Regions from separate parts of the Kitasatospora sp. NPDC088861 genome, predicted to be linked through region 3. Evidence: riboswitches for the same ligand, from Rfam matches in the RefSeq annotation. Region 3 holds a riboswitch; each other region holds the start of a gene.

Region 1 (6,847 bases), on a different contig from region 3:
GGGTCCCGCGCAGACCCAGCCGGTGCCGGAACCGGTTCGCGGCCAGCACCGTCACCGCGGTCGCGGCCAGTACCAGCGTCACCCCGATCCGCACCCCGAGCGGATCCCGCACCACCGCCCCCAGCACCCCGCCGGCCAGCGCCGCGCACACCAGCACCAGCAGCTGCCCGCGTCGCAACAGCAGCCCGCCGACCACCAGCGGCAGCACCAGCGCCGACGGCGGCCAGCTGTACGGCAGCACGATCGGCAGCACGCTCAGCACCGCGGTCACCCCGAGCAGCACCCCCAGCGCGTACCGCGCGGCCCGGGCGTTCCCGTCCAGCAGCCGCAGGTACCACCGCCGCGCCCTCGCTATCGGTGCGGGCACGTGGACCTCCGCCAAGGGGTCGGCGGTCCCTGTCATGACCACCAGTCAGCCCGGCCACACTAACCCGTCCGGCCCTACCACCCCCAGGCCCGCTGCCTGCCCGCCGCACGGGAAGTCGGCGGGTCCGACTTCTCGCGCACGCCTCACCCGGTGCGCCGGCCGTTCCGTCGTCGTGGGAGACCGGGTGGGTCGTGCCGCGGCCGGTGCGGTGGTCGGCGTCTCAGGGGGTGGGCCAGGTGCGGAGCCCGGTGGTGAGGAGGGTGATGAGGCGGCTCTGGGTGGTGGCCAGGTCTTCGGCGAGCTGGAAGCCGCCGCCGATGGAGAGGGAGGCGAAGCCGTGGGCGACGGAGCGGACGGTGCGGGCGGCGTGGATCGCCTCCGCGCCGTCGAGGCCGTACTCCCGCAGGACGGCGATGATCACCCCGACGAGCCGTCCGGCCGCGCGGGTGAGGTCGTCGTCCGGCTGCGGGGCCTGCGGGAGGGCGTTGTAGCGGTGCGGGTACTCGGTGGCGTACGCGTGGTAGGCGCGCAGGACGGTGTCGACGGCGTCGTCGCCGCTGCGGCCGACGGCGGCCTCGGCGAGCCGGTCGGCGAGTTCCTCGGTGACCCGGACGGCGATGAGCCGCCGCAGTTCGGCGAGGCCGCCGCTGACGTGCTTGTACAGCGACGGGGTGGCGACCCCGGCCCGGGCGGCGACGGCGGCCAGGGTGAGGGCGTCGGCGCCCTGCTCGTCGATGAGGGCGATGGCGTGGTCGACGACCTGCTCGGGGGTGAGTCCTACTCGGGGCATGGTGTGGGCTCTCCGTCGGTGGAAGGCGTACGTGGCGTGGCGTGGCGTGGCGGGGCTGACGTGGGCGGGCGGGGCTCAGGCGAGTTCGGCGAGGAAGGGCAGCAGGGCGTCGGCGGTGGCCTGCGGGTTGTCGGCCATCGGGTAGTGCCCGGATCCGTCGATCATGACCTTCCGCGCGTTGAGCGCGATGGCCTGCCGGTCGGCGACGGCTTCCGGCTCGGGGAAGTCGGGGTCCTTGCTGCCCATGATGACGAGCGAGGGGCAGCGCACGGCCGCGGTCCAGCCGACGGGCGCGGAGTCCCCGCTGACGTGTCCGCGGGTGGCGGTCTTGCGGCCGGGGGTGCGCATGGCGGCGACGAGTCCGGCCACGTACGGGTCGAAGTCGGCGGGCTTGGCGCCCGGGTAGGCCAGCTTGCGGTGGTAGAGGCCCCAGAAGGCGGGCGAGTGGACGGTCAGGAAGCCCATGACGCGGAGGGCGCCGCGCATGAGGGCGCCGGGCGGGGGGTTCTCGATGAAGGCGTCGATCAGGGCGATGCCGGCGACCCGCTCGGGGGCGTCGCCGGCGGCCTTGACGACCGTCGCGCCGGTGTAGGAGTTGCCGACCAGGACGGCGCGGTCGATGCCGAGGTGGTCGAGCAGGGCGAGGACGTCGGTGGCGATGGCGGCGGGGGAGTAGTCGTCCCAGATGATCGAGGATTCCCCGAAGCCGCGCAGGTCCATGGTGATGACCCGGCGGCCGGCGGCGGCCAGCAGCGGGCGGAGGTGCCGGTAGGCGGCGCGGGTGTCGAGCATTCCGGGGAGCAGCACGACGGGGGCGCCGTCGCCCTGTCGGGTGTCGTCGTAGGCGAGGCGGCCGCCGGTGACGTCGAGGTACTGGGTGGTGGGGGCGCTGGTGGCGTTCATGGTGGGCCTCCGGAGGGTTGCCGGTGCGGGGCTTCGGTGCTGCCGCCGATAGCCATAAAGCTAAGGCTAATAGCCTTAGCCGTCAAGCCCTCGCGCCCTGCGGAGCGGGGGAGGCCGGCGGGGGGTGCGCGGATGAAGGGTCGTTCGTTGACGTCCGATCACGTGAGGTGGCGTCAACGGTGCTCAAGGGGGTGCAGGGGTGTCCAAGGGGAACAAAACGCCCGTCGTGCCCCGGAGTGCCCCGCCTGTCTCCGGTCGTCCCGGGCGAACGGCTTGGAATCAGGGCCTCCTAGGATTAACGTTTGATAACGCAGCGCGGTCGTCAACGCCGTACCCAGACGGCACCGTGCGCCGTCGCCTAATCCCGCCGACCGGCCTCCGGGCAGGTCAGGGAGCCGGGGAACCACGTTCCTTGGGGTGAATCGGCGGGGCTCCGGCCCGGCCGTAGGAGACCTTCCTGCTCCGAACCCGTCAGCTAACCCGGTAGGCGCGAAGGAAGGAAAGGAGCGCGCCTCCGTGGCGTCGACGCACACTCCGGCACACCCGGCCGGCCTCGCAGCAGGTACCCGGCTCCTCGACCACCCCGGCCCGGACGGCCCCGAGTACGCGGGCCCGGAGGCCGAGACCAACCGGCACCGGATGCCGCGTCAGGTCCGTGGGGCCTCCCCGCTGCTCGGCGTCACCGCCGTCGCCGCCACCCTGGGCGCCACCGGCTTCGCCTCCGCCACCCCGGCCGCCGCCCCCGCCATCGAGACCCCGGACGAGACCCCGGTCGCCCTCTCCGCCGACCCCGGCCTCGCGCTCGCCGCCCGCATCCAGCTGCAGGCCGACAGCCAGCGCACCGCCGCCGAGGAGGACGCCCGCGTCCAGGCCGCGAAGGAGGCGGAGGCCAAGGCCGCCGCGAAGGAGGCCGAGGCCAAGCGGGCCGCCGAGGAGGCCGAGCGGGCCAAGGCCGCCGCCCTCACCCTGCCGGTGCGCGACTACCACCTCACCGCCCACTACGGCCAGAGCGCCCGCTACTGGGCCCACCTGCACACCGGCCTGGACTTCGCCGCGGACACCGGGACCCCCGTCTACGCGGTCGGCCAGGGCACCATCACCTCGGCCGGCTGGTCCGGCTCGTACGGCTACCGGATCGTCGAGACCCTGCCCGACGGCACCGAGATCTGGTACTGCCACCTCTCCTCGATCATCAAGGGCTCCGGCAAGGTCGGCTCCGGCCAGCAGATCGGCAAGGTCGGCGCCACCGGCAACGTCACCGGCGCGCACCTGCACGTGGAGGTCCGCCCCGGTGGCGGCGCCCCCGTCGACCCGGAGACCTGGTTCCAGCAGCGCGGCCTCAACCCCTGACGCACCCGCGAAGCCCCGGCCGCCGGAACCAGAAGCGCGGCCTCAACCCCTGACGCACCCGCGAAGCCCCGGCCGCCGGAACCAGAAGGCACCGCGGCCGGGGCTTCGCCGCGTCACTCCTGCGCCGGGTCTGCCGGCTCCGCCGGGTGCGCGTCGAACTCCTCCTGCGCCGGCCCCGCCAGCCCCTCCAGGCGGGCGTCGAACTCCTCCTGCGCCAGCCCGGCCAGGTACGCGTCGATCTCCTCCTGCCCCGGCTCCGGCGCGAGGTCCGGGAACTCCTCCACCAGCAGTCGCGGCAGCCCGGGCACCGTCCACTCCCCGTACAGGTCGAGCGCGGCCTCCACCGCCGCCTCCTCGAACGCCCCGAAGTCCCCGGCCAGTTCGTCCGGCATCGGCCGGCCCAGCGCGGTCAGCTCGGCCAGGTTGCGGTAGCTGCGCCGCATCAGGCCCTGCTCCAGCAGCCGGCGCGCGCCGTCGGTGGCCATGCCGACCGAGATCACCCGGGTCGGGCTCCAGCCCTGCTCGTCCACCTCGTCCAGCCAGCCGGTCTGCGCCAGTGCGGCGAACACGGCCAGCCGCTCCTCCTGCGCCAGCTCCCGGAAGCCGGTCAGCCACTCCCGCACCGCCTCCGGATCCGCGACGTCCGCCCCGTACGCGTGCAGCAGCAGCGCGTACAGCCGGGGCCAGGTCACCAGGTCGGCGCGGCGCAGCAGCCCGGCCGCGACCTCGCCCTGCCACTCGGCCTCGGCGTGCAGCCGCTCCTGGCGCTTGGCGTTGAGCCGCTTGGCGGCCCGCTGGTGGTCGGTCAGCAGCCGGACGGCGGCGCCGTACGCCAGCGGGTCCGCCTCCGGTTCGGGTTGGACGTACAGGTAGAGCCGCTCGTACAGCAGGTGCTCCACCGCGTTCGAGGTCAGTTCGGGCCAGCCGTCGTGCATCCTGCCCTCGCCCAGCTCCAGCAGGGCCAGCACCGCGCGCAGCGGCGCTTCGGCCACCGGGGCGCGGTCCTCTTCCGCCGCCCAGGCGAGCAGGTCGGAGGCCCTGGTGCGCGGGGCGAGCCGCAGGTCTTCGTCGTTCATAGCTCGAACGGTAACCGCTGGCCGGGGGTAGGGTCGGCTGCCATGGTCCCCGTACGACTCACCGGCCCCCGGCTGGCCATCCGCGAGTATCACCACACCGCCGGCGACGTGGACGCGCTGTACGGGCTGTTCAGCGACCCGGAGGTCACCCGCTACCTCCCCTTCGAGCCGCGCGACCGTGAAACCTGCGCCGACCAGATCGAGCTCTACCTGGAGGAGGCGATGGCGCCGGAACGGGACACCTACCGGCTGGCCGTCACCCGGCGCGACGACGCCGAGGACCCGGTGGACGCCGTGCCGATCGCCCACGCCTCCCTCACCCTCGGCAAGCACCGCTCCGCCCACCTCGGCTACGTGCTGGGCCGCGACGTCTGGGGCCGCGGCTACGCGGGCGAGATCGCCGGCCTGCTCTGCGAGCTCTCCTTCGAGGCCCTCGGCGTGCACCGGCTGGCGGCCCGGGTCGACGTGGACAACGGCGCCTCGGCCAAGGTGCTCCTCCGGCTCGGGTTCCAGTTGGAGGGGCGGGTCCGGCACGACCTCTACAAGGGTGGCGCCTGGTCCGACTCGTACCTGTACTCGCTGCTCGCCGACGAGTGGAGCGGCGCGACCGGCTGACGGCCCGGCGTGGACGTCCGACGTGGACGTCCGACGCGGACCTGGGGGCAGGCCTGCCGGGTCAGGCCCGGGGGGTTAACCCCACCCCCGATCCGCCAGGCCTCCGGATCCTCCCCGGCCCGCCGTTCGACCAGACTGATGCCATCAGCAGTCGAGAACGAGGGACCGGGGCCGGGACATGAGCATCAGCCGAAGCACGCAGGACCGCGAGTGGGACGTCCTCGGTGGTTACGGCGACGACCCGCGTCCCGCTCGGGCCCACCGGACCGAGGAGCCGCCGGCCGTCTGGCGGGCGCCGTTCTCCGGGCACTACTACCGCGAGATCGGCTACACGCTCACCGGCCTGCCGCTGTCGGTCATCGGCTTCTCCGTCTCGATCGTGCTGTTCTGCATGGGGATCGGCACCTTCGTCACCGTCCTCGGCCTACCCGTCCTCGCCCTCCTGACCACCGTCGCCCGCGGCATGGGCCGGATGGAGCGGGCCCGGGTGCGCGGCATGCTGGCCCTGGACGTGCCCGCCCCGGCGCCGGTGCGCCAGACCCGCCCGGGCACCTGGGGGGCGATCACCGCGCGGCTGGCGGACCCGGCCGGGTGGAAGGCCGCGTTCTACCAGGTGGTGATGTTCCCGTGGGCGGTCCTCAGCTTCGTCCTGTCGCTGGTGTTCCTGCTGCTCGGCTGGGCGATGGCGCTGTACCCGCTCTACCACTGGGTCTTTCCGGCCTTCACCTCCTGGCGCGGGTACCGGATCTTCGACTTCTACGACAGCGACAACGTCCAGCACGTCTACTACATCGAGGGGGCCTGGCAGATCGCCGGCCTCTCGCTGGTCGGGGTGCTGCTCATCATCCTCACCGCCCAGCTGGTCCGCGGCCTGACCAACGTGAACCGGGCCGCCGCCCAGGGCCTGCTCGGCCGCTGAACCCCGCGGCCCTCCCCGCCTGCCCCGCCCGCCTCCCCGGCCCCGCCCACACCCGGACGTGCTCCGGATGCGGGTGGGGCCGGCCCGTGTTGGGATGGCCGGGTGGCCGCCGCACACACCCCCGCCGACCCGGGCGCCCTGGGCCGGGACATCCTGGTCACCTCCCGCCCGCTGGACGAGTACTGCGACCTGTTCGACCTCACCCGGGCCCAGCTCGCCGCGCTGCCGGGCCCGGTGCTGGACTGTCCGGGCGGTGCGGCCGGCCTGGCCGCCGAGGCGCGTCGGCTCGGCTGCCGGGTGATCGCCGCCGACCCGGCGTACGCGCTCCCCGCACCCGAGGTCGCGGCCCACGCGCTGGCGGCCCGGGCGTCGATGGCCACCGCGATGGCCGCCCGTCCGCACCTGTACCCGTCACCGCGCTCCTGCCGACCGGACCGCTACCTGCGCAGCTGGGACCGCGCCCGCCGCCTGTTCGCCGCCGACTCGGCCGCGCACCCGCAGCAGTACGTGGCCGCCGCGCTGCCCCGACTGCCGTTCGCGGACGGCGCCTTCGCGCTCACCCTGAGCGGCTACCTGCTCTTCGCCTACCCCGAACTGTTCGGCCCCGAAAGGCAGTTGGACGCCCTGGTGGAACTCGTCCGGGTGACCTCCCCGGACGGCGAGGTCCGCGTCCAGCCGCTGCACGACGGCCACGGCCTCCGCTGCGCCCACCTCGACCCGCTGCGGTACGCGCTCGGCGAGCGCCATGTCGCCAGCGAGATCCGCCGCTTCCCCCGCGCCGCGGACGGCCGCACCCGCCGGGTCCTGGTCCTGCGGGCCGCCGACCG
Region 2 (6,847 bases), on a different contig from region 3:
CCTCTCCGCGCAGGTCGCCGCGCACGCCGCGCCCCAGCCGAGCAAGACCGACGTCAAGGCGCAGATCGACCAGCTCCAGCAGGACCAGGAGCAGGCGGCGGAGAAGTACAACGGCGCCAAGGAGCGGGCCGACCAGCTCCGCAAGCAGTCCGACCAGCTGCAGGACAAGGTGGCCCGCAGCCAGGACGAGATGACCCAGCTCCAGACCGGCCTGGCCGGCGTGGCGGGCGAGCAGTACCGCACCGGCGGCATCGACCCGTCCGTCCAGCTGATGCTCTCCTCGGACCCGTCGGGCTACCTGGAGAAGGCGTCCAGCGCCCAGCAGGCCAGCGCCAGCGAGTCGGAGGCGCTCAAGGGACTGCTGGACCAGCAGCGCCGGCTGGACCAGGAGAAGTCCGAGGCCGCCGCCGTCCTGGCCTCGCTCGACTCCACCACCAAGGACCTGAACCAGGCCAAGACGGACGTCAACCAGAAGCTGAAGGCCGCGCAGGACCTGCTGAACTCGCTCAGCGCCTCCGACCGCGCCGCGCTGCGGGCCCAGCAGCAGCAGGACGACCGCGCCTCGCGCGGCAGCGACCGTGCCGACCTCGGCAGCCTCCCGCAGGCCGGCGGCTACGCGGGCGTGGCCGTGGCCAAGGCGATGAGCAAGCAGGGCTCGCCGTACGTGTGGGGCGCCACCGGCTCGACCACCTTCGACTGCTCGGGCCTGATGGTCTGGGCGTACGGCCAGGCCGGCGTCTCGCTGCCGCGCACCTCGCAGGAGCAGGGCAACGTCGGCACCAGGGTCTCGCTGGACCAGGCCCAGCCGGGCGACCTGGTCATCTACGGCCCCGACCGGCACCACGTCGGGATGTACATCGGCAACGGCATGGTGGTGCACGCGCCGCACACCGGTGACGTGGTGAAGGTGATGAAGGTCGACGCGATGCAGATCAACACGATCCGCCGGGTCTGACGTCCCGACACGCCCGAAGGGCCCGTCCGGGCCTGTGATCCACGCCACCCTCGGACCGGGGGTGGCGTTCGGGTTTTGTCCGCAGCGTGACTCCCCGATGAAGAGTGATCAGCTTTACGTACGGCGGTGATCACTATGTGTCATATTCACAAAAGAACTTTGGTCTTCTTCCGTCTTTTTTCTGACAAGGATTTGAACGGATCACGGTTCAGTTACTAGGGTCGTGCCCCGAACCACCGCACTCCCGATCGCCCAGCCAGGGTGGCGGCGGTGGTTTCCGTCGAGTTCGTGACGCAGCGGGGCGGGCCCAGTGCCTGCCCGACGGGGAGCCCAGCAGTCGGGGGTGCTGTCGAACGGAGCCGGGGAACCACGTTCCTCCGGGGTGAATCGGCGCCAGGTCGGCCGGTGGAACGGCCGTGAGGCGTCGTAGGGCACGCTTCCGGCCCGAACCCGTCAGCTCACCCGGTAGACGGCGTAGGAAGAAGGAGTCCGCCTTCGTGGCGTCCCATCGTCGTCCCAAGCCCGCCAGTCGCACCCGGGTCTCGATCCTGACCGGCTTCGCCGCGGCGGCCGTCGCGCTGTCCGCGCAGTCCGGCGCCCACGCCGACCCGCAGCCGACCAAGGACCAGGTCAAGGAGCAGGTCGACCAGCTCAACGACCAGGCCGAGGTCGCGACCGAGAAGCTCAACGCCGCCCAGGAGAAGCAGCAGCAGCTGCAGAAGCAGGTCACCGACCTGCAGGACCAGGTGGCGCGGCAGCAGGGACAGGTGACCGACCTCCAGGGCGGCCTGGCCGAGATCGCCGGCGAGCAGTACCGCAACGGCGGCATATCCCAGACCGTCCAGCTGATGTTCTCCGCCAGCCCGGACACCTTCCTGAGCCAGGCCGACACGCTGAACCAGGCCGGCGGCACCCAGAAGGGCCAGCTCAAGCAGCTCCAGGACGAGCAGCGCAAGCTCGACCAGGTGCGCTCCGAGGCCCAGGGCAAGCTCGCCGAGATGGAGACCACCACCCAGCAGCTGAAGAGCGCCAAGGACGAGGTCCAGGGCAAGCTCAAGGCCGCGCAGGACCTCTTCAACACCCTGTCCGAGCAGGAGCGCCAGGCGATCCGCGCGGCCGAGGAGAAGGCCGCCGCCGACGCCAAGGCGAAGGCCGACGCCGCGGCGAAGGCCGCCCAGCAGCAGGCGGCGGCCCAGCAGGCCGCCGACCGCTCCTCCCGCGACAACAGCCGCACCGACCTGAGCGCGTCGCAGGCCCCCGCCGCGCCGGTCACCAAGCCGAGCGCCGGCAGCTCGCGCGGCGCCGCGGCGCTGTCCATCGCCGCCTCCAAGATCGGCAGCCCGTACGTCTACGGCGCCTCCGGCCCCGGCTCCTTCGACTGCTCGGGCCTGATGGTCTGGGCGTTCAACCAGGTCGACGTCTCGCTGCCGCGCACCTCGCAGGAGCAGGCCCACGCCGGTACCCGGATCGGCACCGACCTCTCCCAGGCCCAGCCCGGCGACCTGCTGATCTTCTACGGGGACGCCCACCACGTCGGCATCTACGCGGGCAACGGCCAGGTGCTGCACGCGCCCAAGCCGGGCGCGTCGGTCCGCTACGAGGCCGTCGGCAACATGCCGCTGACCTCCATCGTGCGGGTCTGATCCCCGCTCAGGCCCTCCCAGGCCCGGCCTTCCACCACGGAAGGCCGGGCCTGCGGCTTTTCCGGCGTCTCGGACTGATGTCCGATTGCGGGTCAAATATTCGGGTTGGCAGGGGTTTGGACTCGGTTGCCCGGACTCGCTAACGTCTGCCACCGGACTCCGCTTCCAGGGCCGCCCGCGTTGGGGCGGCGGCGGGGCCCCACCGCCGGATCGGAGCCGCTGCCGCCATGCCCGTGCACCGTCGTTCCCAACTGCTCGCCCGTGCGCTGGTGCTGACCGCGGCCGCCGCCACCGCCCTGGGTGTGACGACGGGCGGCAGCGCCCAGGCCGCCCCCGCCGCGCCGGACACGCCCACCCGCAAGGACGTCAAGGCGCAGGTGGAGCAGCTCTACGGCGAGGCCGAGCAGGCGTCCGAGAAGTACAACGCCGCCCAGGAGGCGCAGCAGCGGCTCCAGGGCGAGACGACCGTCCTCCAGGGCGAGATCGCCGTCGCCCAGGACCAGCTCAACCAGTTGCGCGGCGACCTCGCCACCGTGGCCGGCGCCGAGTACCGCGGCGGCGGCATGGCCCAGACCGTCCAGCTGATGCTCTCCACCGACCCGGAGGGCTACCTGTCCCGGGCCCGCACCCTCGACCAGGCCGCCGAGCGGCAGCAGGAGACCCTGCACGAACTGGCCACCCGCCAGCGCCGGCTCGACCAGCGCCGCACCGAGACCGCCGGCAAGCTCGCCGAACTCGACCAGGCCCGCCGCTCGCTCGCCGACAGCAAGCAGCAGATCCAGCAGCGGCTCACCGAGGCCCAGCGGCTCCTCAACAGCCTGGGCGTCGCCGAGCGGGCCCGGATGGCCGCCCAGGACGCCCGGGAGGCCGAGCAGCGCGCCACCCGGGGCACCGACCGGCTGGACCTCGGCACGGCCCCGCCCGCCTCCGAGCGCGGGGCGGCCGCGCTGGCGGCCGCGGTGCGGATGATCGGCTCGCCCTACCTCTACGGATCCACCGGGCCCCGCGCCTTCGACTGCTCCGGTCTGATGTACTACAGCTGGCGGCAGGCCGGAGTGACCCTGCCGCGCACCTCGCAGGCCCAGGCGTACGCCGGGCAGCGGGTCAGCCTCTCCGAAGCGCGGCCGGGAGACCTGGTGATCTTCTACCGGGACATGCACCACGTCGGGATGTACGCCGGCGGCGGGGTGATCGTGCACGCCCCCTACCCGGGCGCCAAGGTCCGCTACGAGAGCGTCAACGCGATGCCGGTCGCGGGGGTGGTCCGGCTCTGAGCCCGGCACCGTCCGACCCCGACGCCCCCCACCCGATAGACGGCGCCCGCCGGACGCTGTCCCGGCGCGGTGCGCTGCTGCTCGCGGCCGGCGGGCTGGCCCAGCTGTCGCTGCCGCCGGCGGCCCCGGCGGCCCCCTCCGCGGCCGGGCGGGCGTCGGACCGGTGGGCGTCGGACCGGCGGGCCGAGGTGGCCGCGCTGCTGGACGCGCGGGCCCGGGCGCTGCCCTCCTGGTCCGGACCGGCGGCGATCGAGGCCGGCTACCGCAACCTGGTGCTCGGCGCGGACGCCGGACCGGAGCGGCTCACGGCCGCCGCCGACCTGGCGGTCCGGATCACCGGGTACGACGACTACCCGGTGGTGTACCCGCGCCGGATCGACCTGGTCCTGGCCGGCGGCGGCTGGCGGGTCGACCGGGAGGAGAGCGCGAGCGGGCCCCCGGCGCTCTGGGACCTCGGCTCCGCCCGGTCCGCGGCGGGCGCGCACTGCCTGGTGCTCGGACTGGCCGACGGGCCCGACCCGGCCGGTCTGGTCGCGGTGGCCGACCGGGCCGCACCCGCCGTGAGCGAGGTCTGGGGCACCGGCTGGGCGGGCCGCCTGCTGCTCGAAGTACCCGCCACCGCGGAGCAGTTCGCCCGGCTGCTGGAGGTCGACCCGGCGGGCTGGGCGGGCATGGCAGCGGTCACCTCGGCCGCCCCCGGCGCGCCCTGGCACACCCCCGCCGACCGGGTGCTGGTCAACCCCGGCACGTTTGGGCGGCTCAGCGACTTCGGCCGGCAGGTGGTCGTCACCCACGAGGCCACCCACGTCGCGACCAGGGCCGACACCCGGGCCTGGACACCGCTCTGGCTCTCCGAGGGCGTCGCCGACTGGACCGCCTACCGGGGCTCCGGCCGGCGCCCGCAGCAGATCGCCCCCGAGCTGGCCCGGGACGTCGCCGCCGGCCGGCTGCCCACCGCGCTGCCCGCCGACCGGGACTTCACCGCGGGGGCCGACGGCATCGCCCAGGCGTACGAGCAGGCCTGGCTCGCCTGCGAGCTGATCGCCCGGCGCTACGGGCCCGAGCGGCTCGTGGCGTTCTACCGGGCGGTCGGCGCGGCCGACGGGCAGGGGGAGGACCGGGACCGCCGGCTGGACCGGCTGCTCCGGGCCGGACCGGGCGTCGGCCTGGCCGAGTTCACCCGGCTCTGGCTGGACGAGGTGGCCGCGCTGCGCGATTGAAGGCGCGCGTCGTTCAGCGCCGCTGCCTGGCCGGGGTGCCGGGCCGCTGCCTGGCCGGGGTGCCGGGCCGGTCGATGCCGTCCAGCAGGTCCTGCTCGTAGGCGATGCCGGGGCGCACCGGGTAGGCGCCGGCGGGCACCGGCTCGGGCTTGGCCAGCACCACCGTCGCCGGGAGCTGTGCCGGGCCGCGGGTGGCGCGCCAGAGCCGGACGCAGGAGAGCACGGTGGCGGCCAGCAGCAGCAGGTTGCGCAGGCTGAGCACGGTGACGCCCCAGGGCTCGCTGGCGAGGATCCGGCTGAACATCAGCGGGAACTCGGCCAGCGTCAGCGGGCAGGCGAACAGGATCAGCAGGGCCACCGGCCGCTGGCTGCTGTTGCGCACGGTCAGGCAGACGGCGGCGACGCCGATCAGCCAGACCAGGTACTGCGGGCTGATCACCCGGCTGGTGACGGTGAAGATGAGCAGCGCGCTGAGCGCCGCGTCGTACATGGTGGCCGCGTTGCGGCGCTTGGCGGTGAAGCGCCAGAGCAGCAGCCAGGCGAAGCCCAGCACGGTGCCGGCCATCATCACCTTGCTGATCACGGGGACCCACGGCCCGAGCATCTCCGGGGAGCCGTAGTTCATGGTGACCCTGCCGTCCCAGGCGTCCGCGAGCCGGGCGAAGTGCAGCGGCAGCGCGCCGAGCGACTCCACCTCGATGCCGCGTTCCTTCTGGAAGGCGAGGAAGCCGAAGGCGCCGTTCATCCCGGCCGCGAGCAGGAAGCCCACCGAGACGGCGGTGGCCGCGGCCAGCGTCCAGGCGCGGCGGGTGCGGCGGCCGGAGGGGGTGCCGATCAGGGCGAGCAGCGGCCAGATCTTGATGATCCCGCCGAGGCCGAGCAGCATCCCGCCGATCGCCGGGCGGCGGATCAGCGCCAGCAGGCCGGCCAGGGCGATCGCGGTGACGATGATGTCCAGCCGGTTGTAGACCATCGGGCCGAGCAGCGGCACGGCCACCACCCACATCCAGGCGCCGGTCAGTGCCCGGCCCCGGCGCAGTCCGGTGCGGACCAGCAGGGCGGTGGCGGCGACGTCGGCGATCCCGCAGATCACCCAGAAGGAGACCAGGTACGACCAGGGCAGCAGGCCGGGCAGCAGGATCACCAGGGCCGCGCCGGGCGGGTACTGCCAGGTCACGTCGTCGAACGGGAAGGTGCCGGTCTGCAGGACGCCGTACCAGGCGTGGTAGATCATCCAGACGTCGGCGGTGATGTCCCCGCCGAGCCCCTTGACCACGCCGGTCATCAGCAGCACCAGCACCGTCCGGGTGGCCACCCAGGTGGCGCCGAGTGCGGCGAGCGCCCCGAACGGCCGGCCGGGGGCACGGGCCGGCTCCTGCCGGGCGGCCGGCGTCGGGCCGGGGCCGGCCGCGCCGCTGGGTGTACCGGACTCGGTGGCCGGGGCCAACTCCACTGCGCTCCCTCGTTCGTCTCGGACGTCCCACCGGAGGCGCCGCGCGACGGACGCCCGGGCGGTCGGAGGGGCGGGCACGGCACGCTGGGCCGGGCCGCCACCGGCCGCCTAGGTTCTAGGACTGACCCGGGGGTGAAACGGTTGCCGTGCGCGGATCCGTTCCCGGCGGGTCATGGTGTTGACCTATCGTACGGATCACCCAGCGGTACACCGAGCACCCCCCGACAAGCGAGCCGTGGCCTGAATGCACCGAACCTTGATCGTCACCAACGACTTCCCGCCCCGCCCCGGCGGCATCCAGG
Region 3 (6,847 bases):
AGGTCCTCGGCGACGCCCGCACGCTGGTCGGCGATCAGCACTCCGGCGGCGCCGGCGGCGGCGAACCGGCGGGCGAGCTCGGCTCCCGATCCGCCGTCGAGTACCGCGATGACGACGACTGCCCCGCTGACCCGCATGGTCTGCTCCTCCCTGTGGGCGACACCGCACCGGCGCCCACGATTTCTGCGGAGGATCGTAGGCAGGTCCTGACCCTCCGCAACAGGGATTACCCCTCAGGTGACCAGGGTCACGCCCGCCACCCGGCCAAGAGCTGTCCAAGAGCTGTCCACGGACCGTCCACGGGGCGTCCACGGAGCGTTGGCGGGCCGTCCGCCGGGTGTCGACGATCCGGCCCCGCCGGTCGCGTCCGCCGGAGGCGGTGCGGCCCCGACCCACCGGATACGGTCGACGCATGCCAGTGCAGCCCGATCCCGCCGCCCCGCAGCTCTTCACCTGGGAGTTCGCCACCGATCCGTACCCCGCCTACGCCTGGTTGCGCGAGCACGCCCCGGTGCACCGCACGACGCTGCCGAGTGGGGTGGAGGCCTGGCTGGTGACCCGCTACGCGGACGCTCGGCAGGCGCTGGCGGACGGCCGGCTGTCGAAGAACCCGGCACACCACAGCGAGCAGGCGCACCGCACCGGGCGGGTGGGAATTCCGGGGGAACGCCAGGCGGACTTGATGACGCATCTGCTGAACATCGACCCGCCGGACCACACCCGGCTGCGCCGGCTGGTGTCGAAGGCGTTCACGCCGCGCCGGGTGGCGGAGTTCGAGCCGCGGGTGCAGCAGCTCACGGACCGGCTGATCGACGGCTTCGCGCAGCGCGGTTCGGCGGACCTGATCCACGAGTTCGCGTTCCCGCTCCCCATCTACGCGATCTGCGACCTGCTGGGCGTGCCGGCCGAGGACCAGGACGACTTCCGGGACTGGGCCGGGATGATGATCCGGCACGGCGGCGGCCAACGCGGCGGCGTGGGGCGGGCGGTGAAGCGGATGCGGGCGTACCTGCTGGAGCTGATCCACCGCAAGCGGGCGGATCCGGGTGATGACTTGATCTCGGGCCTGATCCGGGCGAGCGACCACGGCGAGCACCTGAACGAGAACGAGGCCGCCGCGATGGCGTTCATCCTCCTGTTCGCGGGGTTCGAGACGACCGTCAACCTGATCGGCAACGGCACGTACGCGCTGCTGCGCAACCCGGAGCAGCGCAGGCTGCTGCAGGAGTCGGTGGTGCGCGGCGAGACGGCGCTGCTGGAGACCGGGATCGAGGAACTCCTGCGCTACGACGGGCCGGTGGAGATGGCGACGTGGCGTTTCGCGACGCGGCCGCTGTCGATCGGCGGGGTGGACATCCCGGTGGGCGATCCGGTGCTGGTGGTGCTGGCCGCGGCGGATCGCGATCCGGCCAGGTTTGCGGACGAGAACACCCTGGACCTGGCCCGCACGGACAATCCGCACCTGGGTTTCGGCCACGGGATCCACTACTGCATCGGCGCCCCGCTGGCCCGCCTGGAGGGGCGGAGCGCACTGGCCACGCTGCTTTCCCGGCTGCCGGACCTGCGGCTCGCGGAAAACCCGGAGAACCTGCGCTGGAGGGGCGGCCTGATCATGCGTGGCCTGCGGGAACTCCCGGTCGAATTCACTCCGGAGACCCGCTCTCCGCACGCGCCGCCGGTCGCGCCGACCGACGCCCCGACACGCTGACGGCATGTCTCCGGCGGTTCGTGGAGCCGGGCCTGAACCCGCATTAATCCGGACATACCGCCGCCGTTGGTAGGCGATTGACCACGCGCCGTAATTTGTGTGTGATATCGGTGATATGAGCTTGTTATTGGTCTGATGATCTGTCTACTCTCCCTGGAGTTCGCAGCTGCGGACCTCGTGCGCGGAACGCCGAATCCTGCCCGCCGCGTCACGGGAAACCGACCAGACCCTGGGCAGGGGCGGGGGAACCAGGTTTGTTGCCGTTCCCCGACGGCTTGGGGTGAAGCCGCCCGAGCGGAATCGTTTCCGCTTTCGGCGGCCGGGCCACCTCCCGGTCCGAACCCGACAGCTCACCTCGCAGGCGTGCGGAGAGGGACCTCTTCATGCTGTTCGTTGGAACCGGCCGCCACCGCCGTCGCACCCAGACCGAGAAGGCCATCGCCGTCGCCGGTGTGGCCGGCGTCGGACTCGCGATGCCGCTCCTCACCGCCACCGGCGCCTCCGCCGCCCCGGCCTCCACCTGGGACGCCGTCGCCCAGTGCGAGAGCGGCGGCAACTGGAGCATCAACACCGGCAACGGCTTCTCCGGCGGCCTGCAGTTCACGCCCAGCACCTGGAAGGCGTACGGCGGCACCTCCTACGCCCCGCAGGCCAACCAGGCCAGCAAGGCGCAGCAGATCTCGGTCGCCGAGAAGGTGCTGGCCTCGCAGGGCCCGGGCGCCTGGCCGGTCTGCTCCCAGAAGGCCGGCCTGAGCAAGGGCGGCGCCCCGGCCTCCGTGGACACCTCCACGGACGCCAAGCCCGCCAAGCAGTCCGCCGCCAAGCCGACCCAGCAGGCGCAGGCCCCGAAGCCTGCCCAGCAGCCGGTCAAGCAGGCCGCCCCGAAGCCGGCCGCCCAGCAGCCCGTCCAGCAGGCCCCGCAGCAGACGCAGCCGCAGACCCAGGGCTTCTCCGGCAAGGCCGGCTGGGACGCCGACGCGAAGGTGTACTGGTACCAGAACAACGGCGCCTGGTACTGGACCAGCCACCAGAGCGTCTACCAGCAGTACGCGGGCCAGCCCGCCGCCCAGCCGCAGTACGCGCCCCGCGCCGCGCAGCCCGCGCAGTCCGCCCCGGCCGCGCAGCCCGCCGCCGCGCAGGGCGGTCACGACTACACCGTCCGGGCCGGCGACACGCTGTCGACGATCGCCGCCGCCCAGGGCGTGTCCGGCGGCTGGCAGTCGGTGTACGACGGCAACCGCGGCACCGTCGGCGGCAACCCCAACCTGATCATGCCCGGCCAGGTGCTGCACCTCGGCTGAGCGGCCCGGGCCCTGAACGGCCCGCGCCCTGCGGGCGAAGGGGGACGGGACCTGTCCCCCTTCGCCCGCATTCCCCCGTATTCGCCCGCTTCGATCGGGCAAGCAGGTGAACTACTGGTGGGTAGCCGGGCCACACGCTGAGACGGGACCGAGGCCAGCGCGGCCCCGGGGGCCGGGGCGGTTAGGCTCTGGTCGTAACGACTCCGCAATCGTCCCGCCGGCAGCACCCAACGTCAGCCGGACCCTGCTTCCGCAAGGAGATGCCTCGTGCCGTCCATCGATGTCGTCGTAGCCCGTGAGATCCTCGACTCGCGTGGCAACCCCACGGTCGAGGTCGAGGTCGGCCTCGACGACGGCAGCACCGGCCGTGCCGCTGTCCCGTCGGGTGCCTCCACCGGCGCCTTCGAGGCGCTCGAGCTGCGCGACGGTGACAAGAACCGCTACTTCGGCAAGGGCGTGGAGAAGGCCGTCCTGGCCGTCATCGAGCAGATCGGCCCGGAGCTGGTCGGCTACGACGCCACCGAGCAGCGCCTGATCGACCAGGCCATGCTCGACCTGGACGCCACCCCGGACAAGTCCTCGCTCGGCGCCAACGCGATCCTGGGCGTCTCGCTGGCCGTGGCGCACGCCGCCTCCGAGGCCAGCGACCTGCCGCTGTTCCGCTACCTGGGCGGCCCGAACGCGCACGTGCTGCCCGTTCCGATGATGAACATCCTCAACGGCGGTTCGCACGCGGACTCCAACGTCGACATCCAGGAGTTCATGATCGCCCCGATCGGCGCGGAGTCCTTCTCCGAGGCCGTCCGCTGGGGCGTCGAGGTCTACCACACCCTCAAGGGCGTGCTGAAGGAGCGCGGCCTGTCCACCGGCCTCGGCGACGAGGGCGGCTTCGCGCCGAACCTGGACAGCAACCGCGAGGCCCTGGACCTCATCACCGAGGCCATCCAGAAGGCCGGCTACGTGCCCGGCCGTGACATCGCGCTCGCCCTGGACGTCGCCGCGTCCGAGTTCTACGAGGACGGCGCCTACCAGTTCGAGGGCAAGGCCATCTCCGCCGCCGAGCTCATCGAGTACTACGCCGAGCTGGTCGACGCCTACCCGCTGGTCTCCATCGAGGACCCGCTGGACGAGTCGGACTGGGACGGCTGGAAGGCCATGACCGTCAAGCTGGGCGACAAGGTCCAGCTGGTCGGCGACGACCTGTTCGTCACCAACCCGGCCCGCCTGGCCAGGGGCATCGAGACCGGCACCGCCAACGCGCTGCTGGTGAAGGTGAACCAGATCGGCTCGCTGACCGAGACCCTGGACGCCGTCGAGCTGGCCCAGCGCAACGGCTACCGCTGCATGATGTCGCACCGCTCCGGCGAGACCGAGGACGTCACCATCGCCGACCTGGCCGTCGCCACCAACTGCGGCCAGATCAAGACCGGTGCCCCGGCCCGCTCCGAGCGCGTCGCCAAGTACAACCAGCTGCTGCGCATCGAGGAGATCCTCGACGACGCCGCCGAGTACGCCGGCCGCGGCGCCTTCCCGCGCTTCCGCTCTGCGGAATAGCCAGCACAGCCGCTCCGCGGAGTAGCAAGCACGGCCGCTCCGCGGAGCAGCAGGCTCAGCCGCTCCTCGGAGCAGCGAGCACGGTCGCTCCGCCGACCGGTGAGCACGCCTGACCGGTGCCCCGCCGTTCACCCCGTAGGGTGGACGGCGGGGCACCGTCGCGACCAGGAGGGGAACGGGAGATGGCAGGCTGGAGGATCCCGGGCTTGGCGGCCCGGCCTCGCTTCACGAGCCGGGCGACCGTCCTCGTCCTGGTGCTCTGCTCGCTGGTGGCGATCCTCGCCTACCCGACGCGGCAGTTCATCTCCCAGCGCGCCGAGATCTCCGCCCAGCAGGCGAAGGCCGACCGCTCCCGCCAGCAGGTCGAGCAGCTGCGCCGGGAGAAGGCCCGCTGGCAGGACCCCGAGTACGTCAAGGCGCAGGCCCGTGTCCGGCTGCACTACGCGATGCCGGGGGAGACCCCGTACATCGCGGTGGATCCGGCCGGTCCGGCCGCCGCCCGGCCCTCGGCGTCCGCCTCCGGTGTCGCTGCCGGCGCCGCCCCGGCCGCCTCCGACGGCGCGCCAGGCGGCTCGGCGCGGGCCGCCAAGCCCTGGTACGCCAGCATCTGGGACTCGGTCGACGCCGCCGACACCACCGACGCCGCCGTCCCGGCCCCCGCCTCCCCCCGTCCGCTCCCACCGTCCCCCGCTGGAGACACCTCCCCCCATGACCACTGAGAACCACCCCGCCGTCTCCGACGCCGACGTCGCCGCCATCGCCGCCCAGCTCGGCCGGGTGCCGCGCGGCCTGCGCGGCGTGGCGCACCGCTGCCCCTGCGGCAACCCGGACGTCGTGGAGACGGCCCCCCGACTGCCGGACGGCACGCCGTTCCCGACGCTGTACTACCTGACCTGCCCCAAGGCCGCCTCGCTGATCGGCACCCTGGAGGCGGACGGCGTGATGAAGGAGCAGACCGCCAGGCTCGCCGAGGACCCGGAGCTGGCCGCCGCCTACCAGAAGGCGCACGAGGACTACATCGCCCGGCGCGATGCCATCGAGGTGCTGGAGGGCTTCCCGAGCGCCGGTGGCATGCCGGACCGGGTGAAGTGCCTGCACGTGCTGGTCGGCCACTCGCTGGCGGCCGGCGAGGGCGTCAACCCGCTCGGCGACGAGGCGATCGGCCTGCTGGAGGACTGGTGGGCCAAGGGCCCCTGCGTCTCCCCGGCCGAGGTCGAGGCCGCCGGTGAGCGGGTCGCCCGCAACCGGGCCAAGGACCAGGACCACCAGGCCGTGATCGATGCCAAGCAGCAGAAGGCCGCCGAGCGCGCCGCGAAGAAGCGGGCCGCCGAGGAGTCCGACGCCGGGGAGTCCGCGTGAGCATGACCCGGGTGGCCGCGATCGACTGCGGCACCAACTCGATCCGGCTGCTGGTCGCCGACCTGGACCCGGCCACCGGGGAGATCACCGACCTCGACCGCCGCATGATCATCAACCGGCTGGGCCAGGGCGTGGACCAGACCGGCCGGCTGCACCCGGACGCGCTGGCCCGCACCTTCGCGGCCTGCCGCGAGTACCGGGAGGTCATCGCCGGGTTCGGGGTCGGCCCGGAGCGCACCCGCTTCGTCGCCACCAGCGCCTCGCGGGACGCCGAGAACAGCGACGAGTACGTCGAGGGCGTGCGCGCGATCCTGGGCGTCGAGCCCGAGGTGGTGAGCGGCGAGGAGGAGGCGCACCTGTCCTTCGTGGGCGCCACCAAGGAGCTGACCGGCGGCCAGTTCCCGGCGCCGTACCTGGTGTTCGACCTCGGCGGAGGCTCGACCGAGTTCGTGCTGGGCGGTGCGGACGTGCAGGCGGCGCGCTCGGTGGACATCGGCTGCGTCCGGCTCACCGAGCGGCACTTCGGCGGCGCCGAGCTGCCCTCGCCGGAGCAGATCGAGACGGCCCGGGCGCACGTGCGGGCCGAGCTGGACAAGGCCGAGGAGGTCGTCCCGCTGCGCGGCGCGGCCACCCTGGTGGGCCTGGCCGGGACGGTCACCACGGTGTCCGCGATCGCCCAGGACCTGCCGGCCTACGATTCGGCGGCGATCCACCACTCGCGGATCGGCCGGGAGCGGGTCGCCGGGATCGCCCGCGAGCTGCTGGGTGCCACCCACGCCGAGCGCGCGGCCATCCCGTCGATGCACCCGGGCCGGGTGGACGTGATCGCGGCCGGCGCGCTGGAGCTGCTGGAGATCATGGAGCGGACGGGCGCGGCCGAGGTGGTCGTGAGCGAGCACGACATCCTGGACGGCATCGCCTGGAG
Region 4 (6,847 bases), on a different contig from region 3:
AGGCCACCCGCTCCAGCGTCCCGGTGTGCAGCTCGCCGACCCGGCCGCCCTCGCCCTCGTACGTCCAGAAGGCGCGCACCGTCAGCCGGCCGAGGTCCATCACGTGGCTGACGGTGATCCCGCTCTCCTCGGTCCAGCTGATGAAGTAGATCTCCGGCGCCACCTCGGCGACGTGCAGCCGCACGTCCTCCCACTGGCCCGCCGACTCGCCGAGGCCCTCCCAGCGCAGCCGCCTGCCGTCGGCCGAGTAGGTGTTGCGGAAGGCCGCGCCGTTGTCGGCCCGGAAGAGGTAGGTGCGGCCGGCGAAGGCGGGCAGGGGCGCGGTCATGGTGGGGCGGTACCTCGTTCCTGTGGGGCCGTGCACGGCGGTCTTGTGCACTGCGGAAGATGTCGGACCTCCAATTTATCCGACCCGGTGAGCCGGGTGGGCGCACCCGTGGACGGTGCGCCACGGCACCGGCCGCCACCGCGCAGGCCGGCGCGGTGTGCGGCGGGCACCTGGGCGCCCGCCGGCGGCCGGTCCTACCGTCCACCCCCATGAGACGCACCCCCACCCCCATGCGGCACACCCCCACCGCCGTCAGACGCACCCCCACCGCGTTGTCCGCCCTCCTGCTCACCCTCGCCGCGCTGCTCCTCGGCACCCCCACTCCCGCCCAGCCCACCGCTGCCCAGACCGTCACTGCCCAGACCACCGCCCAGGCGGCCACCGCCCCGCTCACCCTCGAAGCCGCCTTCCCCGCCCCCGGCAACGGCTGGGCCAAGGTCGAGCGCTACCTCGACACCACCCCCGGCTTCCGCACCGAGCAGTACCCGGCCGACGGCCGCGGCGACCAGGACGGCGCCCGCCGGACGTACTTCGGCGGCACCGGCCAGCCCTCCTCCAGCCGCTTCCTGCTGTACTCGGCGACCGGCTGGGACACCGGTAGCCGTCCGACCCCCGTGCTGCTGGTCCACGGCGCCAACGACAACGCCGACCGCGCCTGGGCGCACCCGGGGGAGAGCGGCACCTGCGGTGCCTCCGCCTGCCCGTCCACCGGCCTCGCCCAGTACCTCGCCGGCACCGGCCACCGGGTGTTCGCCATCGGCTTCGCCCACAAGCAGGGCGACAACCTGCTCCAGGCGCAGGCCGTCGGCGACGCCGTCGCGCTGATCCGGGCCCGCCTCGGCGTCCCGCAGGTGGACGTGGTGGCCTGGAGCAAGGGCGAGGTCGCCGCCCGGGCGTACGTGTCCTCGGTGCGCCCGTCCTGGGGGCGGGCCTACGCGGGCGACGTGCGCCGCCTGATCACCCTCGGGGGCCCGAACGGCGGGCTCGACTACGTGTACGCGCACGGCTGGTCGTTCGACCTCGCGAGCTGGCCGGCCTGCGGCGGCACCGCCAACGCGCCGTCCCCGAACCTCTACATGACCTGCTACGGCACCTACACGGCGCAGCCCTGCCTCGGCGTGCTGCCCACCGGCGGCTACGACTGCTACCCGGGCCAGCGCCAGCTGCTCGCCCGCTGGGACGGCCGGTACGGGGTGGACGGCACCGCCCAGGACTGGTGGACCACCTACTACGGCGGCCAGGGCTTCTACACCTCCGGCCAGGGCATCCAGGCGGCGATCGACGCCGGTTCGCTGATCGCGCCGCTGCAACAGGCGGGCGTCCCCGCGTCGGTGCGCACCTATCTGCTCGCGGGCGGGTCCGCCGACATCCCGGGCGTGCTCAACGAGAACCGGGGGCCCAGCGACGGCATCGTGTTCACCGCGAGCGCCCTGGACACCACCGGCATCGCGACGATCGGCGGCACCCGGCTGCTCACCGGCCTCAACCACCTGGAACTCGCCTGGGCACCGGAGGCCGAGAGCCAGGTCGACAACTGGCTCGCTTGACCCGTGGACCGCCGATTCGCCGATTCGCCGATTCGCCGTTCGGCAGCTCGACGGCTCCGCTGATCCGTCCCAACTGATCCACCACGCAGCGTCGTTGATCGACACCACTGTGACCTGTGCGACAACCGGCCCGAGCAGGTTGTCCGTTCACGGACGGCCTGCCTAGCCTGCAACCGTCGTCCGCCCTCGCGGACCCCCGCCGCCGGGACGCCGAGTCCTGTCCACCCGCCGGCCGGCAACCGAGCACCACAGCGGACGGGAGCGGGGGAACCAAGGTCAGCGCCCGGCCCGTACGCTCCCGCGTGCGGGCCGTGGCTAGGGGTGAAGCCGCTTCCACCGGCGGCCGGGCTGCCTCAGCCCGAATCCGACAGCTCACCTCGCAGGCGTCGCAGAGGACACTGCCATGCACCAGCCTGCCCGGCGCCGCGCGCCGCGCCACGCCCGTCCCTCCCACCGGGGCCGCAACGCCGCCCTCGCCGTCACCGGAGCGCTCGCCGTCACCGGCGCCGGACTGCTCGGCCTGCCGGCCGTCTCCGGCGCCCAGGCCGCCACCGCCCCGACCGTCACCCAGGACCGGCTCGCCCCGGCGACCATGGTCGCCAACCAGGCCGCCACCGCCTCGCTGACCCTCCACTCCTCGGCCTGCTTCACCGCGAAGACCGTCGGCGTGGGCGCCCGGAACGCGGCCGGTGCGAACCTCGACTTCCCGGGCAACGCCTCCAATGTGCAGATCTGCCCGAGCGGCCTGTCCTTCACCAGCGGCGCACGCGCCCTGCCGGCCGGGACGTACACCCAGTTCGGCTTCTGGCAGGACCTCGGCGGGGCCTGGCACAACCTGGCCTCGCAGCAGCTGGTGGTCTCCAGCACCCCGGCGCCGACTCCGCCCCCGACCCCGACGCCCACCACGAAGCCGACTCCCGCCCCGACCCCGACTCCCGCCCCGACCCCGACTCCCGCCCCGACCCCGACGGCGCCCCCCACCGCGAAGCCGACCCCGACGAGCAGCCCGAGCCCGAGCAGCCCGAGCGCCACCGCCAGCCCGTCGGCCGGCACCCCCGTATCCCCGGTCGCCGGCAAGTCGCTGACCTGGTCCGACGAGTTCAACGGCCCGATCAGCTGGGGCTCGCGCTGGGTCGGCGACAAGAGCACCGCGTACAAGTACGGAAACCACAACCCGGACGACAACAAGCTCGACCTGCTGAACAAGAACAACGTCAGCGTCGCGAACGGGGTCGCCACCTTCACCGCTGCGCCCGGCACCACCACGCTGGAGAACGGCAAGCAGGCCTGGAACACCGGCTTCCTGACCACCGAGGGCTCCAGCGAGGGCTTCCAGGTCAGGACCGGCGACTACGCCGAGACCCGGGTCAAGCTGCCGTCCGGCTCCGGCGCCTGGCCGGCCTTCTGGACCTGGAAGAACGGCAACGGGGAGGTCGACTCCTTCGAGTACCACCCCGACAACCCGAACCTGCTGGAGCTGACCAACCACGTCAACCCCGGCAACCCCAAGTACTACACCGACGCCGGTGCCGTCGCGAAGGACCAGTGGGTGACCATCGGCACCTATTACGGCGCCACCTCGGTGGACTGGTACGTCAACGGCGCCAAGGTGTTCTCGGACGGCAAGGGCGTCGGCGCCAACTGGTCGGCGTACCTGATCCTCAACCTGTCGGTCGGCGCGGGGAAGTACCACCCGGCGCCGCAGGGCACCGCCCCGATCACCTTCGCCGCCGACTACGTCCGCGTGTACCGGTAGGGCCTTCGGGGCTTCCGGGTCAGGAACCGGGAGCCGTCTCGACCACCGTGATGTCGAACGGCTGCCGGTTGTTCCCCTCGTCCGGGTCGTCCACGCCGCGCACCGCGACCGAGCCGCCGGTGAGCTTGCCGATCCGCAGGTCCGGGGAGAGGTGCACCGGTACCAGCGCGGTCGCGCTGCGCAGCGGGGGCAGTCCGGCCGGGAAGACACAGCGCACCTGCCGGCCGTTGAGCCGCACCTCGCAGTCCTCGGGGAAGTACGGGCCCACTGGGGAGACCCCGGGAGGCAGCGTCACCAGCACGGTGAACGGTGCGGCGGTGGTGTCCGGGCCGCGGTTGGCGATGAAGGCGTGGACGGTGGTGGTGCCGCCGGGCGGGGCGGCGTCCGGGTCGAGCCGGACCACCTCCAGATCGGAGCGGGACGCCGTGGGGGCTGCCGTGTCCACCGCCGGCCGGGGCTCGGGCCGCCGCAGCGCCCAGGACGGGCCGGCGGTCAGCGTCGCCACCGAACAGCCGGCCGCCATCGCGGCGACGAGCGAGGCCGCGCGGAATCCGCGGAGCCTGCTGGCCTGCCCGGACCCGCCCCGCCTGGACCCGCCCTGCCCGGACCCGCCCTGCCCGGACCCGCCCTGCCCGGACCCGCCTCGCATTGTCGAACGCCTGTACGTCATCGTCGTCCACCCTGTCCCGGGGCCCCGGCCGCCCGCGCCGCTGCGGGCCGCGTCCGCACCAGGGTGGCGGAGCCTGCGCCGGGGGCCGGTGCAACCCGCTCGGCGTCCGCCCGAACGGGGGAGCGTACGTACGGGAAGTCGACCGGATCGACTTCCCGTGCGTGAAGCGGGCGGTGGCGACGGGTCAGGGTGCGAGGACCTGCCCCAGCCGGGTCGCGATGTGGTGCATCACCGGCACCAGCGAGGACGTGCCGGCCTGCTCCTCCAGGGCCCGGATACGGGCCTCCGGGCCGGACACCGACAGGGCGGTGGGCGTCGGCGCGCCCGGTACGGCGAGCGCGATGCAGCGGACGCCGATCTCCTGCTCCTGGTCGTCGACCACGTAGCCGCGCTCGCGCGCCTCGGCGAGCTGGTGCAGCAGTTCCTGCGGGTCGGTGACGGTGTACTCGGTGTGCGCGGGCAGCGGGTTGGGGCCCAGGACGGCGCGCGCCTCGTCCTCGGGGAGCTGGGCCAGCAGCGCCTTGCCGACGCCCGTGCAGTGCGGCTGCACCCGTCGGCCGACCTCGGTGAACATCCGCATCGAGCGCCGCGACTGCACCTGCCCGACGTACACCACCTCGCCGCCCTCCAGCACCGCCAGGTTGGCGGTCTCGCCGGTGGCCTCCATGAGTTCGGCCAGGTAGGGGCGGGCCCAGCTGCCGAGCAGCCGGCCGGCCGTCTCGCCGAGGCGGATCAGCCGGGGGCCGAGGGTGTAGCGACGCGCGGTGTCCTGGCGTACATAGCCCTGCTGGACGAGGGTACGAACCAGGCGGTGGATGGTCGGCATCGGCAGGCCGGAGCTGGCGGAGAGCTCGCTGAGGGTGGCCACGCCGCCGGAGTCGGCCAGCGCCTCCAGGAGTTGGAAGGCGCGCTCGACGGACTGCACGCCGCCGGTCGCGCGGTCCGGGCTGGTCGTCGATGCTGTGTCGGGGGTCGAAACCACCGGCGTTCCCTTCGCTGTCGGGGAGGAGTAGAGTCCCGGCGATCACATCAACAAACCGTTGAAATTCTGTATCGCGGAAACTAGTCTCCACCTTACAGAATCGAACCCGCCGACAGGTGGGTTCCGATCAAGGAAGTTCCCACCGGAGCTCCCTTCGCCAGGCTCAACCGCTTAGGAGTGTCCTGCCCATGGCTACAGAACAGGGACCCGTCGGCGCCTCCCCCGCTGCTCCGGTCGTCACTGTCGCCGGTCCGCGCGTTCACCGGGCGGAGGAGGTGCTCACTCCGGAGGCGGTCGCCTTCGTCGTCGGCCTCCATCGCGCTTTCGAAGGGCGCCGACAGGAGCTCCTGGCCGGGCGGAAGGCCCGCCGGGCGGAGATCGCCAGAGCCGGCACGCTGGACTTCCTCCCCGACACCGCCGACGTCCGGGCCGCCGACTGGAAGGTCGCCGAGGCGCCCCGCGCGCTCCAGGACCGCCGGGTCGAGATCACCGGTCCCACCGACCGCAAGATGGTCATCAACGCCCTCAACTCCGGCGCGCGGATCTGGCTCGCCGACTTCGAGGACGCCACCTCCCCGACCTGGGAGAACGTGGTCAGCGGCCAGATCAACCTGATCGACGCCTTCGAGGGCCGGATCGACTTCACCACCTCCGCCGGAAAGGCGTACGCCCTCAAGCCCGCCGCCGAACTCGCCACCGTCGTGGTCCGCCCGCGCGGCTGGCACCTGGACGAGAACCACCTGCTCGTCGACGGCTCCCCGGTCGCCGGAGCCTTCCTCGACTTCGGCCTGTACTTCTTCCACAACGCCGCCCGGCTGCTCGCCAAGGGCGCCGAGGACCCCAACTCCGGCCCGTACTTCTACCTGCCGAAGACCGAGAGCCACCTCGAAGCCCGGCTCTGGAACGACGTGTTCACCCACGCCCAGGCCGCGCTCGGCATCCCGCACGGCACCGTCCGCGCCACCGTGCTGATCGAGACCATCACCGCCGCGTTCGAGATGGACGAGATCCTCTACGAGCTGCGCGACCACGCGGCCGGCCTCAACGCCGGGCGCTGGGACTACCTGTTCTCGATCGTCAAGAACTTCCGCGACGCCGGCGAGCAGTACGTCCTGCCGGACCGCAACAGCGTCACCATGGCCTCGCCGTTCATGGCCGCCTACACCCGCCTGCTGGTGCAGACCTGCCACAAACGCGGCGCCCACGCGATCGGCGGCATGGCCGCGTTCATCCCCAGCCGCAGGGACCCGGAGGTCAACGCCGCCGCCCTGGAGAAGGTCAAGGCGGACAAGGACCGCGAGGCCGGCAACGGCTTCGACGGCTCCTGGGTCGCCCACCCGGACCTGGTGCCGGTCGCCCGCGCCTCCTTCGACGCGGTGCTCGGCGAGCGCCCCCACCAGAAGGACCACCCCGGGCCCTCCGAGCCGGTCACCGCGACCCAGCTGCTCGACATCGCCGGCGCCGACGGCAGCTGCACCCACGCGGGGCTGCACAACGCCGTCCAGGTCGGCATTCGCTACATCGAGGCCTGGCTGCGCGGCCTCGGTGCGGTCGGCATCTTCAA

Evidence for each region. Region 3 has a riboswitch for cyclic di-AMP ahead of ACIP37_RS36315 (transglycosylase family protein). Riboswitches for the same ligand answer to the same signal wherever they lie in the genome.
Region 1: it holds a riboswitch for cyclic di-AMP, as region 3 does, so the genes downstream of both, ACIP37_RS03770 (M23 family metallopeptidase) here and ACIP37_RS36315 (transglycosylase family protein) in region 3, are expected to answer to the same signal.
Region 2: it holds a riboswitch for cyclic di-AMP, as region 3 does, so the genes downstream of both, ACIP37_RS08805 (NlpC/P60 family protein) here and ACIP37_RS36315 (transglycosylase family protein) in region 3, are expected to answer to the same signal.
Region 4: it holds a riboswitch for cyclic di-AMP, as region 3 does, so the genes downstream of both, ACIP37_RS10150 (hypothetical protein) here and ACIP37_RS36315 (transglycosylase family protein) in region 3, are expected to answer to the same signal.

What each region holds. Positions count from the first base shown of each region.
Region 1 is NZ_JBIVJF010000001.1:844,465-851,311, forward strand. Features, by position in the region: gene ACIP37_RS03755 (PP2C family protein-serine/threonine phosphatase) at 1-403, opposite strand, end outside; gene ACIP37_RS03760 (TetR-like C-terminal domain-containing protein) at 588-1,157, opposite strand; gene ACIP37_RS03765 (alpha/beta fold hydrolase) at 1,233-2,060, opposite strand; cyclic di-AMP (ydaO/yuaA leader) riboswitch at 2,406-2,564, shown strand; gene ACIP37_RS03770 (M23 family metallopeptidase) at 2,577-3,410, shown strand; gene ACIP37_RS03775 (hypothetical protein) at 3,524-4,486, opposite strand; gene ACIP37_RS03780 (GNAT family N-acetyltransferase) at 4,529-5,101, shown strand; gene ACIP37_RS03785 (sensor domain-containing protein) at 5,280-6,020, shown strand; gene ACIP37_RS03790 (hypothetical protein) at 6,123-6,847, shown strand, end outside.
Region 2 is NZ_JBIVJF010000003.1:457,096-463,942, forward strand. Features, by position in the region: gene ACIP37_RS08800 (NlpC/P60 family protein) at 1-955, shown strand, start outside; cyclic di-AMP (ydaO/yuaA leader) riboswitch at 1,293-1,442, shown strand; gene ACIP37_RS08805 (NlpC/P60 family protein) at 1,453-2,598, shown strand; gene ACIP37_RS08810 (NlpC/P60 family protein) at 2,826-3,872, shown strand; gene ACIP37_RS08815 (hypothetical protein) at 4,061-5,092, shown strand; gene ACIP37_RS08820 (glycosyltransferase 87 family protein) at 5,106-6,545, opposite strand; gene ACIP37_RS08825 (glycosyltransferase family 4 protein) at 6,790-6,847, shown strand, end outside.
Region 3 is NZ_JBIVJF010000046.1:4,724-11,570, reverse strand. Features, by position in the region: gene ACIP37_RS36325 (SDR family NAD(P)-dependent oxidoreductase) at 1-137, opposite strand, end outside; gene ACIP37_RS36320 (cytochrome P450) at 413-1,708, shown strand; cyclic di-AMP (ydaO/yuaA leader) riboswitch at 1,919-2,086, shown strand; gene ACIP37_RS36315 (transglycosylase family protein) at 2,092-3,009, shown strand; gene eno (phosphopyruvate hydratase) at 3,277-4,563, shown strand; gene ACIP37_RS36305 (septum formation initiator family protein) at 4,770-5,282, shown strand; partial or broken gene ACIP37_RS36300 (DUF501 domain-containing protein) at 5,254-5,793, shown strand; gene ACIP37_RS36295 (Ppx/GppA phosphatase family protein) at 5,925-6,847, shown strand, end outside.
Region 4 is NZ_JBIVJF010000004.1:209,216-216,062, reverse strand. Features, by position in the region: gene ACIP37_RS10160 (MoaF-related domain-containing protein) at 1-328, opposite strand, end outside; gene ACIP37_RS10155 (esterase/lipase family protein) at 538-1,875, shown strand; cyclic di-AMP (ydaO/yuaA leader) riboswitch at 2,110-2,276, shown strand; gene ACIP37_RS10150 (hypothetical protein) at 2,279-3,631, shown strand; gene ACIP37_RS10145 (hypothetical protein) at 3,651-4,136, opposite strand; gene ACIP37_RS10140 (IclR family transcriptional regulator) at 4,486-5,283, opposite strand; gene aceB (malate synthase A) at 5,472-6,847, shown strand, end outside.